One region of the Neomoorella thermoacetica genome, then DNA from elsewhere that is predicted to be linked to it. Evidence: riboswitches for the same ligand, from Rfam matches in the RefSeq annotation. Region 1 holds a riboswitch; each other region holds the start of a gene.
What was found. Region 1 has a riboswitch for S-adenosylmethionine ahead of MOTHE_RS05535 (ATP-binding cassette domain-containing protein). Riboswitches for the same ligand answer to the same signal wherever they lie in the genome.
Positions count from the first base shown of each region.

Region 2: another riboswitch for S-adenosylmethionine. It lies ahead of MOTHE_RS06260 (homocysteine synthase); the one in region 1 lies ahead of MOTHE_RS05535 (ATP-binding cassette domain-containing protein).
Region 3: another riboswitch for S-adenosylmethionine. It lies ahead of MOTHE_RS09810 (trans-sulfuration enzyme family protein); the one in region 1 lies ahead of MOTHE_RS05535 (ATP-binding cassette domain-containing protein).

Region 1 covers NZ_CP012369.1:1,097,216-1,101,867, reverse strand. Annotated here, with positions in the region: gene MOTHE_RS05550 (GntR family transcriptional regulator) at 79-453, shown strand; gene MOTHE_RS05545 (ABC transporter ATP-binding protein) at 450-1,151, shown strand; gene MOTHE_RS05540 (hypothetical protein) at 1,138-1,953, shown strand; SAM riboswitch class I at 2,206-2,309, shown strand; gene MOTHE_RS05535 (ATP-binding cassette domain-containing protein) at 2,618-3,247, shown strand; gene MOTHE_RS05530 (ABC transporter permease) at 3,376-4,161, shown strand; gene asrA (anaerobic sulfite reductase subunit AsrA) at 4,616-4,652, shown strand, end outside.
Region 2 covers NZ_CP012369.1:1,246,528-1,251,179, reverse strand. Annotated here, with positions in the region: gene MOTHE_RS06275 (GntR family transcriptional regulator) at 1-388, shown strand, start outside; gene MOTHE_RS06270 (cobalamin B12-binding domain-containing protein) at 418-1,083, shown strand; gene MOTHE_RS06265 (FadR/GntR family transcriptional regulator) at 1,249-1,992, shown strand; SAM riboswitch class I at 2,069-2,186, shown strand; gene MOTHE_RS06260 (homocysteine synthase) at 2,273-3,559, shown strand; gene metX (homoserine O-acetyltransferase MetX) at 3,561-4,652, shown strand, end outside.
Region 3 covers NZ_CP012369.1:1,964,532-1,969,183, forward strand. Annotated here, with positions in the region: gene MOTHE_RS09790 (thiamine pyrophosphate-dependent enzyme) at 1-437, shown strand, start outside; gene MOTHE_RS09795 (2-oxoacid:acceptor oxidoreductase family protein) at 437-964, shown strand; gene MOTHE_RS09800 (B3/B4 domain-containing protein) at 956-1,342, opposite strand; partial or broken gene MOTHE_RS12920 (methionine ABC transporter permease) at 1,371-1,781, shown strand; SAM riboswitch class I at 1,894-2,002, shown strand; gene MOTHE_RS09810 (trans-sulfuration enzyme family protein) at 2,063-3,199, shown strand; gene MOTHE_RS09815 (trans-sulfuration enzyme family protein) at 3,277-4,428, shown strand; gene MOTHE_RS09820 (hypothetical protein) at 4,515-4,652, opposite strand, start outside.

The DNA of each region.
Region 1 (4,652 bases):
TCCCGATCTGGGTTAGAATAATAGTGCACTATTGCAATAGTGCACTATTGCTATCTATATCGAAAGGTGAGGAGGCCGATGGAATTTGACAATTCCCGTCCCATTTACCTGCAGATTATTGCAGCCATTAAGAAACAGTTAGCCCGGGGCGAGCTCCAGCCCGGCCAAAAGCTCCCCTCCCAGCGGGAAATGGCCGAGGAACTGCAGGTCAATCCCAACACCGTCCAGCGGGCCTACCGGGAGATGGAGGCTATGGGCCTCCTGGAAACCCTCCGCGGCCAAGGAACATTTATATCCAACCGGCCCGGGCTGCTGCCGGAGATCAAGGCCGAACTGGCCGGTGGCATCCTTAACCACTTTATCGCCGAAATGCGCTCTCTGGGTTTAAATGCCGGGGAGATTCTCAGCCTGGTGCACCAGGCGTTGGACCAGGAAGAGGAGGGCAAAAGATGATTGCATTTGAAAGGGTAACTAAAACCTTCGGCTCCACCAGGGCCCTGGATGAATTCACCCTGGAGATTGCCGACGGCAAGATCACCGGTCTCTTCGGGCCCAACGGCGCCGGCAAATCGACCTGCCTGAAGATGATTGCCGGCCTCAACCGTCCGAACGCCGGCCGGGTCCTCATTGACGGACGGGCACCGGGTATGACAACTAAAAGCATGATAGCTTATCTGCCGGAAATTGATTACCTGTACCCCTGGATGACCATTAATGAAGCTGCCAGTTTCTTTGCCGGTTTCTATGAAGACTGGGACGAGGGCAAATACCGGGACCTGTTATCTTTCTTGCAACTGGAACCGTCGATGGTGATCAGCAAAATTTCCAAGGGAATGCGGGCCAAGGTGAAATTGCTCCTGACCTTTTCCCGGCGCGCCAGGTATGTTCTCCTGGATGAACCCCTCTCGGGCATCGATATTTTGACCCGTGATGCAATCATCCGCACCATCGTCAAGGACTACAGTGCCGGCGAGCAGACCATCATCCTTTCCACCCACGAGATCCCGGAGGTTGAAGGGCTGGTGGAGGATGTGGTTTTCATAGACCGGGGGCGAGTTAAGCTGGCCGGTACGGCCGAAAATTTGCGCCAGCGGGAAGGCCGGTCCCTGGTGGCCATTATGAAGGAGGTTTTCCGCCATGACAACGACTAAAATCAGCGGCTGGCAGAAGCTGGGCCGCCTTTACCGCAAGGAACTGCGGGATTTGCGCCTGGAGAGTATGGTGGTGCTGGGGCTTATCCTCCTCTGGAATCTTTTCCTGTATTACAAAGCCAGCACGGCGACCTGGCCTCCAGGCACCCATCTGGTTTTCAGTTTAATGATGCTTGTAATAACTGGATTTTTGCCCCTTATAGAGTCCTTCAAAATCTGGGGAGATGAGTGGAAGAACAATACCGTTTACCTGCTGTTCTCCCTGCCGGTGAACGGGCAACAGGTTGTCCTGGCCAAGCTCCTGGCGGTACTCACCCAGTTTATTCTCTTAAGCCTGGCAGCTCTCCTGGCCACAGGCGCTTTATTTAAGGCAACAGTTTTAAACGCTGATTTTGTTATGATAAATAATGAGATCTGGCGGCTTATCTGGCAATATCGCCTTATCCTGGCCATAATCGCCGTCAACGGAGTACTTGAACTGGTCAACTTTGTTCTCCTCGCCTTTCTGGGCACTCTACTGGGCCAGTCGGTGCGGAGATTCTCCGGATGGGTGACAGGAACCTTTTTCCTGGTTGGTATGTACGTGTCTGGCAAGCTGGCTACCTGGCTGGCAAAAGTTTTGAATTACCTGCCCTGGCCGGCTACCAATATCCGCCTGCCCCTTAACTTCCGCGACCTGAGTATATATTCTACCAGTTCCGGTGATATATCTATTTACGCTGGAACGGTGGCCCTGCTGCTGGTAACCGGCCTTCTTTTCATAGCCACGGTGCTTTTTTATAACCGCCGGGTGGAGCTGTAATAACGCCCCAGCATAAAGACACCCGGAGGCAGGAACTTGGCAATCGAATATGCCTTGGGAGCACTCTATACCGACGTCTTGGATAGTACCACATATATGAAGCTAACGTCTACCCTCCAGCTTATGGCAGGCAGGTGAAAGGCTCCCGGCCCCTTCAGCGTGAGATGGAGGGATAACTTACGCCGAAGGTATCTTGACACCATCACCCAGGTAGTGGTATTAATTTATTAACAAAACTGCAAAACATCCCACGGCTTATCGCGAGAGGTGGAGGGAGGGCCCCGATGAAACCCGGCAACCCCGCTATTTAGCCGGAAGGTGCCAAGTGCCGCAGGAAACCTCCTGGAAGATAAGTTGACTCTTGTCCAACCTCTTCTTAAAATCCGGGAAGGGGTTTTTATTTTACCCCGGGGCGAAAGACCTCCTGAACTGTAGTTATGATTGGTGGGGGAGCCCCTCATGGGGGCTGACGTCTCTGCCACGAACAGGCAAAGATAAAGCCAAGCCACCCCCGCCGCTAAAAGCAACTGAGTCTAAAGTTTGCTAGCTGAGAACCACCGAAGCCTGGAGCCATCCCAGTCCCCAGAAAGCCAACCAATAATCATATGATTTGGCATAAACTTTCTTTTAAAGGAGAACTTTGCCCCGTGGAGGGGAGTATATAATGGGTGAAGCAAAATTTGAGCTAGAGGATGTAACCCTGAAGCGTCCCGGCCATAATGCCGCCGGTGAGGTAACGACCACCATTATCCTGAACAAGATAACTACTTTCTTTCTTAAAGAGAAAATCACCGCCGTTCTCGGGCCCTCAGGTTCCGGTAAATCCAGCCTCCTCAGGCTTCTAAACCGTTTGGAGGACCCGGCTGCCGGCAGGATTACCCTTGACGGCCAGGACTTGCAGAGCCTCAATATATTTACCCTGCGCCGGAGGGTTGGGATGGTCCGGCAGCTACCAACCCTCTTTCCCGGCACGGTGCTGGAGAATATCAGCTATGGCCCTCGCCTGCGGGGCATACCGCTGTCCCGGGATAGGGCCGGGGAATTAATCCTGATGGTGGGCCTGGGTACCGAACTCCTGGACCGCCGGGCGGACAGCCTCTCCATCGGCCAGCAGCAGCGGGTCTCCCTGGCCCGTACCCTTGCCAACGAACCGGAGGTTCTGCTCCTCGATGAGCCGACGTCGGCCCTCGACCCTACGGCGGCGGCCAATATCCTGCACCTGATGGTCGACCTGAAATCCCGTTTAGGACTAACCATTATCTTGGTTACCCACATCTTGGACCAGGCCCGCTAAATTGCCGACGAAGTCCTTTTTATGCATCGCGGCGAAATAGTCGAAACAGCTCCGGCCCAACAGTTTTTTACTGCTCCGCGGGACCCCCGCAGCAGGCTCTTCCTGTCCGGGGAGTTGGAGGGATAAGGATGCAGTATATCAATATCGGCCTTGGTGATATAGGTCTGGCCCTGATGCTGGTAGGGATCACCCTGGCTGTTTCTTTGTGGCAGCGCCTGGACCTTCACAGAGATCTATTTATCGGCACCCTCAGAACATTTATCCAGCTAACGGCCGTCGGTTACCTGCTGCAGGTGATTTTTAACCTAGATCGCTGGTACCTGGTCGTCCTGGCTTTAGGTATCATGTTACTGGTGGCTGCCGCCAACGCCTTTCACCGGCAACAGGAGCGCTGGCCCGAGTTATTCGTCATTATGCTCTTGGCCATAGCACTGGGCGGGATTATAACCCTGGCCATTGTCATTGGCATTGTTTTAAAGGTAAAACCCTGGTATCAGCCCCAATATATTATTCCTATCGCCGGGATGATTGTTGGCAACGCCATGATCGGTGCCGCCCTGGCCATCAACCGTTTAACAGGGGAGATCAATGCCCACCGGGAGGAGATCGAGGCGGCCCTGTCCCTGGGGGCGACTGCCTACCTGGCAGTCCTGCCTTACCTGCGTTCGGCCCTGCGAGCGGCCATGTTACCGACCATCAGCACTATGATGACGGTGGGTATTGTCCAGTTGCCAGGAATGATGAGCGGTCAGATCATTGCCGGTGCCAGCCCGGCGGCAGCTGTCAGGTACCAGGTCGTCGTCACTTATATGGTTGCCGCCGCTACGGCCCTGACTACCATTACCGCCACCCTGCTGGCCTACCGCTATTACTTTACGCCCAACCACCAGCTGAAACCGCCGTCCCAGCGCTGACGATTTCCAGTTTGATACCTCATTCGTCAGCAGGGGAGAGGGCACCATCGCCGTCCGTGATATGGACTACCACCTCACACATCCCATTTCGGGGAGGTGAGACCTGGGGTACAAATTAACGCCTGCGGGGTTGGCGGCCTTGCTGGATGAACTGGTTACCACCCGCATGCACTGACCCTTTGCACCTCCTCGGGTTGGAGTTCTACCGACAACTTCTCTTGCAGGGATCGGAAAAAGTGTGGTCAGCAGTTCCTTGAACAGGCGGTCGTGATCAACGGGCATTGGCGGTTTCTCCTGTTTTTCTTTTCATGATTTTACTTAAGGAGTTCCGGCCGGGCAAGGATTATTTTTACGATTTGTGATATACATCATTTTTATATGGGTACCTTCTGGATTACAATGGGAACAGAACAAAATCAGCTCAAACAGCACCATATTTTCGGGGGAGTGAGACATGGGGTACAAATTAACGCCGGCGGGGTTAGCGGCCC
Region 2 (4,652 bases), 150 kb from region 1:
GGCCGCGACCAAACTCCAGGTGCCGGTAGGAGAGAAGGTCCTGTACATTCGCCGCTCCCTCTTGGCGGACGGCGAGCCGATGGCCTACGACCGTAAGTACCTGCGCTATGATCGTGGTCGGCCGATCCTTGAAAATGAGCTCCAGTACCAGGCTCTACCGGAAATGGTGGAAAAACATGGCGAGGTACTGCCGGTAAGCAGTCAGATGACCCTGCAGGCAACAGTTCTAAATGAAGAAGAAGCCCGTGCCCTGCGCGTTGCTCCGGGAACGCCAGCTTTTTTACTGGAACAAATTCTTTTTGATAATACGGAAAGGCCGGTGGGGTGGGGATGGTGCCTGTACCGCGGCGACAGGTACCAGTTAAGCTCCCAGTCGCCTATTTTCTAATTTACACCAAAAATCTGGAGGTGGACCGGATGAGCCTCTTGGCCCAGGCTATGGGAAAATTGGAAGAAAAAAGGGTACTGGAGCTTGTCAGCCACAGCCTTGCGGTGGGACAACCGCCCCTGGCAATTGTAGAAGAATGCCGTCGGGGTTTGAATATAGTTGGCGAGCTTTACGCCCGCGGTGAGTATTTTTTGAGCGATCTGGTCATGTCGGCGGAGATTTTCCAGGAAGCCTTAAAACTTATCGAGCCTTTTCTGAAAGTACCCCTGGCAGATAGGCAGGAACCGGCCGAAGCAGATATTGTCTTTGGTACAGTTGAAGGGGACATTCACGACATCGGCAAAAATATCACTATCTCCCTGCTGCGCTGCGAGGGTTTCCGGGTCTATGACGCAGGGGTGGATATACCGCCTGACGTTTTTCTAACTCTAATCCAGAAGACCGGGGCCCGGGTCCTTGGTCTCTCGGCCCTGCTGACCTCTTCCTTTGAGGCTATGCGCCGTACCGTTCACCTGATGCACCTGGTGGAAAGCATGGCCCCGGTCAAGGTCCTCATCGGCGGCCTGGTCAATGAGCGCGTCTGCCAGTACGTCGGCGCCGACGCCTGGGTCCGGGAAGCCGGGGAAGGGGTGGCCATCTGTCGCCGCTGGCTACGGCATGAACGGGCTGCCAGAATAGCTACCGATGTAAACTAAACCCATAGCAGTTGAGGTCTGATATAAACTATAAGAAGGGCGGCATAAAATGAATAAAGGCCGTTTTGCAAGGCCGCGCCGGGGAGGCTATTTACCCCTTACCCGGGATATGCTACAATTTAGGCTTGAGGTATGACCACTTGTCCCCGGGTAGGAGCGATGACCGTGCGTGACCCATCGACAGAAAGACTTTTTCAACCTATCAACCGCAACCCGAAGAGCGTTTATAACCGGGTGGTAGATGAAATAAAGAAGAGCATCTTTGAAGGCAAGATGAGCCCCGGCGACCGCCTGCCGGCGGAGCGGGAACTGGCCGAGATGCTGGGGGTAAGCCGGACCTCCGTCCGAGAGGCTTTAAAAATGCTGGCCGCCGAAGGCCTGGTGAGCATCCGCCACGGCCAGGGTGCCTTTATCAGCGAGCAGGACCCGGATGAATACTTAAAGCGCTTTGCCAGTCACCTGCCGGTAAACCGGGAAACCGTCCTTGATCTCTTTGAGGTCCGCGAGGTCCTTGAGCCCCAGGCAGCTCGCTGGGTGGCTGAGAGGGGTACCCAGGGTGATATACAGGAATTGGCTTCTATGGTTATAACTACCAAAGAACAACTGGGGCGGCTGCGAAGCGGTCGCCTTTCCCTCCTGGCCGGGCACGACAGCAACTTCCATTACCGCCTGGCCCAGGCTGCCGGCAATATTGTTCTGGTAAGGTTGATGCATAGCCTTCTGGGTCTCCTGGCCGACAGTCGCTCCCGCAGCCTGGCCATACCCGGCCGCGGGGAGCGCTCGGTAGATGAGCACTATGAAATAGTCCAGGCCCTTCTCCACCGGGACGCCGAAGGGGCGGCTGCCGCCATGTTACGCCACCTGAAAGACGTCAGGGAACAGGTAGAGGCTGCCTGGCGGGAGGGTTAACGAAAAAAACTTGACATTGCCAGAACCAGGGTTTATATTTTATACAAGCTGGCTTGAACTTAATAAAGGAATGAAACTCTTATCGAGAGTGGTGGAGGGACTGGCCCGATGAAGCCCGGCAACCCGCTCTCCTGGTTTCTCCGGGGGCGACAGGTGCCAATTCCTGCAGGGCAGAAGGCCCTGAGAGATAAGGGGGGTAAGAATTGAGTGCCTCTTCTTATCGGAGAGGTTTTTTTATTCCCCTGCAGCCAGCAAGTTAATCATGGAGAGGGGAAGTAAAATGACTACCAATCACCAGTATCGTTTTGCCACCCTGGCCGTTCAAGCCGGCCAGGAGCCCGATCCGGCTACGGGAGCTCGCGCCGTGCCTATCTACCAGACTACTTCCTATGTCTTCCGGGATGCCGATCATGCCGCCGCCCTCTTCGGCCTGAGGGAAGAAGGTAATATATATACCCGGATTATGAATCCCACTACCGATGTCTTTGAAAAAAGGATGGCTGCCCTGGAGGGCGGTGTCGGCGCCCTGGCAACGGCTTCCGGCCAGGCGGCCATCACCCTGGCCATAGCTAATATCGCCACCGCCGGACAGGAGATTGTTGCTTCCACCAGCCTTTACGGCGGCACCTTCAGTCTTTTTAATTCAACCCTGCCCAAGTTTGGTATTAAAACCCGTTTTGTCGACAGCGCCGAACCGGAGGATTTCCGGGCTGCCATTACAGACCGGACCAGGGCCCTTTATGTGGAAATCCTGGGCAATCCCAAGCTGGACGTGCCGGACCTGGAGGCCCTGGCTGCCATCGCCCACGAGGCTGGTATTCCTTTAATCGTTGATAACACCTTCGCCACGCCTTACCTGTGCCGTCCGTTTGAATTCGGAGCCGATATCGTCGTGCACTCGGCGACCAAGTTTATCGGCGGCCATGGTACTTCCATTGGCGGCATAATTGTCGATTCCGGTAAATTCAATTGGGATAACGGTAAATTTCCCGGACTGGTAGAACCCGATCCCAGTTATCACGGCCTCAGTTACGTCCAGTCCTTTGGCCCGGCGGCCTACATCGTCAAGGCGCGGGTCCAGCTCTTGCGGGACCTGGGACCGGCCTTAAGTCCTTTCAATGCCTTCCTTTTCCTGCAGGGACTGGAAACTCTGCACCTGCGGATGGAGCGCCACGTCCAAAATGCTACCAGGATCGCCGGCTGGCTGGCAGAGCACCCGGCTGTCGCCTGGGTGAGCTATCCGGGCCTACCCGGCCATCCCTACTACGAACGGGCCCGAAAATACCTGCCTAAAGGAGCGGGGGCCATTTTGACCTTTGGTATTAAGGGCGGCAAGGAGGCCGGTAAGAAGTTTATCAACAGCGTGAAACTCTTCTCCCTCCTGGCCAACGTGGGTGATGCCCATTCCCTGGTCATTCACCCGGCCAGTACCACCCATCAGCAGCTGACACCGGAGGAACAGCTGGCCTCGGGTGTTACCGAAGATCTGGTCCGCATCTCCGTGGGCCTGGAGGACGTAGAAGACCTGATTGCCGACCTGGACCAGGCATTAAACAGGAGCCGGTAGCATGGATGGAGTCGGTATTGTAACAACCAGGTTTTATGAATGGTCGCAATGCCTCCACCTGGAAAGCGGGGCCCAGCTGGGCTCCCTTACCATAGCCTATGAGACCTATGGGGAACTGAACGCGGCCGGAAATAACGCCATCCTGGTCCTCCACGCCCTTACCGGTAATGCCCATATCGCCGGCCGAAATTTTCCGGACGAGAGGTATCCCGGCTGGTGGGACCCCCTGGTAGGGCCGGGCCGGGCCCTGGACACCAGGCGCTATTTCATTGTCTGTGCCAACGTCCTGGGAAGCTGCTATGGTACCACCGGGCCGGCCAGCATTAATCCAGCCACCGGCAAGCCCTACGGGATGGATTTTCCGGCCATCACTATCCGCGATATGGTACGGGCACAAAAAATCCTCCTTGACTATCTGGGGGTCAAGCGCCTGGTGGCGGCCATCGGTGGTTCCATGGGCGGGATGCAGGTCCTGGAGTGGGGTTTTCTTTATCCTCAGATGCTGGACGCCATTATTCCCATTGCCACCTGCGGCCGGACTACTCCCATGCAGATTGCCTTTCACCACGTGCAGCGGGAAGCCATTTACGCCGACCCCGACTGGCAGGGAGGCAATTATTACGGCACTGCCGGGCCCCGGCGGGGACTGGCCCTGGCCCGGCAGATCGGGATTATTACTTATAAAAGCGACCCCTCCTGGAACATGAAATTTGGCCGCAACCTGGTGGACCCCCGGAAATACTTCCAACTGGAAGGGCAGTTCGAAGTAGAGAGCTACCTGGCCTACCAGGGGAGGAAGCTGGTAGATCGTTTCGACGCCAACTCTTACCTGTACCTTACCAAAGCAGTAGACCTCCACGATGTGAGCCAGGGACGGGGAAGCTATAATGAAGTCTGGCGGGATTTCCCCTGCCCCTGCCTGGGTATAGGCATATCAAGCGATTTTCTTTTCCCTCCCTATCAGGTGCAGGAGATTGTCCGGATGATTAACGACGGCGGCGGCCATGCCCGTTACGCAGAGATTGATTCCCCCTATGGCCACGACGCCTTTTTAATCGAGTTTAACCAGCTGGCAGCCATTATCCAGCCGTTT
Region 3 (4,652 bases), 870 kb from region 1:
GGACCACGCCGGCTGGTTACTGTACCGATAGCAGCCCTTTAGGCATGTGGGAACCCAACTGGGTCCAGGGCGGCAGGGATATCCTGGCGGTACTAAAGGCGGCGGGGGCTACCTTTTTAGCCCGGCACACCAGCTTCGAGGGCCGGAACGCCGTCTTGAGTATCAAAAAGGCGCTTCTCAATAACGGCTTTTCCCTGGTCCATGTTTATTTCCCCTGTGTGACCAACTTTGGTGCCAGGGCCCTGGGGACGCGCCGGCCAGCAGCCATATACCAGTGGTTTAGGGAGCGTACCGCTGCCATGGATCAGGCAGGACCGGAGGTTGACTTTCCCCTGCGGACTGGTATTTACTATGACGCCAGCAACAGCCGTCCGGAATTCTGTGAGAACTTGCGGGCATGGGTGGCTGAAGTCCAGGAGCAGGGGGGGAACCGGTGATGGCCGGAAGAATAGAGGTTTTAATCAGCGGCTTCGGCGGTCAGGGAGTGGTAAGAATCGGCCAGACTTTGAGCCTGGCCGCCGTTTACCAGGGACTCCATACGACAATGCTAATCAGCCACGGGACGGAAACCCGGGGCGGTTACGTGCGCAGCCAGGTGGTTATTGCCGGCGAGCCGGTAGACAGCCCGGTGGTAGAGCGGCCCGATTATTTCTGTGCTTTATCCAGCGCCGCTTACAACAGGTTTAAGCACCTGGTCAGGGATGGGTTAATCCTTTATGATCCCGGTTACCTGGAGCCTGACTTAAGCCTACCGGTACGGCATATCGCCCTCCCGGCCAGGGACCTGGCCGTTAAAAACCTGGGCCGGGAGATCTTCGCCAACGCCATTTTCCTGGGCGCTTTGACCAGGTTGATGGCAGGCGTACTGGAACCGGAGGTCGTCAGGAAGGCCATGCTGGAACGCATCCGGGTTTTCGGCGAAGAAAATGTTAAAGCCCTGAATCTCGGTTACAGCTTACTCTGAGCCGGTATACTCGATGGTAGCCAGGCTAACCTGCCCCTGGCAGTAGGTGACGATAAGGCCCATCAACTCATCCGCCGCCCGGTATAAATAATCCATGGGGGTGGCGGCATTTCCCTGGATAATAAAGAAGGCGTTTGTCGTTTCCGGAGTGATTTTGGTTTTCTCGCACTGCTTGACCTCCAGCCGGCAAAGGATTTCCCTTGCGTCCATATAGGCATATTCCCCGGGCGATACGGGTACAGGTCCGGTGGCACCCAGGGGGTGAAATCTTTCCTTCCCGGTGGTAAGATTAAAAGCGATCTTACCCTCCACCTTGTCCAGATCATGGGCCCCCAGGGCCAGGGCATACTTCAGGGAGATATAATTGTATGAATCCACCAGGCTGTTTATTTGCATCAGCCTGGAGGTCGTTGGCACCTTTATCGGTACAACTGCATCTATCGTACCCCTGTCTGTCGGCGCTATACCATTTGTCGCCCGCCTGGTGGAAACCTCCCTGCGGGAAATACCTTGGGGGGTCATTGAGGCGGCTCAATCTATGGGGGCTTCTCCATGGCAAATTATCGTCCGGGTGATGCTTCCGGAAGCTACCCCCTCCTTGGTATCCGGTTTTGTTTTAACTACCATTACCTTGATTGGCTATTCCGCCATGGCCGGTGTAGTCGGCGGCGGTGGATTGGGCACCCTTGCTTATCAATACGGCTTTCAGCGCTACCAAAATGACGTTATGGTTATTACCGTCGTTTTATTAATCATTATGGTCCAGATCATTCAGGTAGTAGGTGACCGGATTGTCGCCCGTTTAAGCCGGCGTTAACCCGGAAATCGGGAAAAGTTTCTCTAAGCTTCTCCCCTTGACGCTTTAGATATAGAGGATATAATAAATATAACTAAGCTGATTAAAAAACTAAAAAATAAATACCCGGAAACTCTTATCGAGAGCTGGCGGAGGGACTGGCCCGATGAAGCCCGGCAACCGGCCTCTTAGAACCCAGGTACGGTGCCAATTCCTGCAGGATTTCTCCTGGCAGATGAGAGTTGAAAAAAGCTTTTCGTCTGCGAAGAGCTTTTATTTTGTCATAGGGGGAGTTGGATAAAATGCGTCTGGCTACAGAGCTGGTCCAGCTGGGAGTAGGGTATGATAGTAAAACGGGAGCTATCAGCACGCCTATCTACCAGTCAGCTACCTTCCGTCACCCGGCCCTGGGGCAGAGTACTGGTTTTGACTACAGCCGGACAGGCAACCCTACCCGCCAGGTCCTGGAAGAAGGCCTGGCCGGGCTGGAGGGAGGCTGTCGCGCCCTGGCCTTTGCCTCCGGCATGGCCGCCATTACCGCCGTTCTCTGCCTTTTCCGGCCCGGCGACCACCTGGTGGTTTCTGAGGATTTATACGGCGGTACTTACAGGCTGCTAAACCAAGTAGCGGTTCCCTTGGGGCTGGAGTTTTCCCTTGTAGATACTACTGACCTGGCTGCCCTGGCTGCATCTATAAGGAACAATACGAAAGGCATCTTCCTGGAGACACCTACCAACCCACTAATGAAAATCACCGATATTGCCGCCGTGGTTGCCCTGGCCCGCCAGAGGGGCCTGTTGACTATTGTAGATAATACTTTTATGACCCCTTACCTGCAGCGACCCCTGGAACTGGGAGCGGACCTGGTGGTCCACAGCGCCACCAAATATTTAGGCGGTCACAATGATGTAGTTATGGGGGCAGCGATAGCCGCCCGGGAGGATCTCAGCGAAAGGCTGGCCTTTATCCAAAATACCATCGGCGCGATTCCCGGTCCCCAGGACTGCTGGCTGGTAATCCGGGGCTTGAAAACCCTGGCCGTACGCCTGGAGCGAGCCCAGGCCAACGCTTTTGAGCTGGCCCGGTGGCTGGCCGAACACCCCCTGGTGACCAGGGTTTATTATCCGGGCCTCCCCCATCATCCCGGTCACGAAATATGTAAAAAACAGTCCAGCGGGTTCGGGGCCATGCTTTCCTTTGAAGTCAAGCACGCCGGACTGGTGGAGCAGATTTTACAGCGCTTAAAAATTATTTCCTTTGCGGAAAGCCTGGGTGGGGTAGAAAGCTTGATCACTTTTCCGGAACGCCAGACCCATGCCGAAATCCCTGCTGAGATGCGTCTTAAACTGGGCATCAATGATCGTTTGTTACGTTTGTCAGTCGGACTGGAAGACTTGAACGATCTCAAGGCCGACCTGGACCAGGCTCTGGCCTGTTAAACCCTTTTTACCCTGGGCGGCGGCTTAAAATTAACGCAAGGTAAACAGGGACTTTAAAGAAGAGGGGTAAACAGAGTATGCAGAGAGGAACGCGACTGATCCATCACCGCTTATCTATGGATTCTGCTACCGGAGGGGTGAGTATCCCCATCCACCAGAGCGTGGTATTTGCCCAGGAAAGCCTGGATCAGCCGGGCGAATACGAATACACCCGTTCCGGCAATCCTACCCGGCGGGCCCTGGAAGAGGCCATCGCCGAGCTGGAAGGAGGTAATTACGGTTTTGCTTTTGCTTCCGGAATGGCAGCTATCACCGCCGCTTTAAGCCTTTTTTCGTCCGGCGACCACCTGCTGGTATCCAGGGATATCTATGGCGGCACCTACCGGGCCCTGGCCGAGGTTTTCCCGCGTTTCGGCCTGGAAGTAACCTTCGTGGATACCACCAACCTGGAGACAGTGGCGGCCCAGATCCGGCCTTCTACCAAAGGGCTTTACCTCGAAACCCCTTCCAACCCGCTGATGAAAATCACCGACCTGGCCAGGGCCGCCGCCCTGGCCAGGGAACACGGCTTGATAACCATAGCAGACAATACCTTCATGACTCCCTACCTGCAGCGGCCCCTGGAACTGGGAATTGACATCGTCGTCCACAGCGCCACCAAATACCTGGGCGGCCACAGCGACTGCCTGGCAGGCCTGGCTGTCACCAGGGACGCCGGCCTGGCCAGGGAACTGACCCTGCTGCAAAACACCCTGGGGACCGTCCTGGCCCCCCATGAGTGCTGGCTGATTTTACGGGGCATCAAGACTCTGAAGGTGCGCCTGCTCCAACAACAACGGACGGCGACTGTACTGGCGGAATGGTTACGCAAACACCCGCAAGTGAAGGCCGTCTACTACCCGGGCCTGGAGGGGCACCCGGGCCGGGAAACGCACTTTCGCCAGGCCGACGGTGGCGGGGGCGTACTCTCCTTCCGCCTGGCTACGCCGGAACTGGCCCGCCAGGTCATTAACAACGTCAGACTGCCGGTCATTGGTTCCAGCCTGGGGGCTGTGGAGAGCATCATCTCCCTACCGGCCACCATGTCCCACGGCAGCCTGCCGGGAGAGCTAAAGCGCGAACTCGGGATCACCCCCGACCTGGTACGGCTGTCGGTGGGTCTGGAGGAGGCGGAAGACCTGCAGGCCGACCTGGAGCAGGCACTGGATTCTCCCCGGGGGCACAGGTAAAACAAATTACTGTTGAAGGGGTATGCCCTGTTTTTAAACCCAAAAAAGCAGGCGCATTCAAATATGACGCCTGCTGCTCCAGCAAGTTACAATTGCCACTTAAACTCCCGTACCGGTACTCCGCGGAGGTTATTAATGCTTAAGGTTAACTCCCTGAGGGGTTCATTTCCAGGGGCCTTAAAACGTATCATGCCTTCCGGGTGGTGGCCGTCCTGGCTGACAAA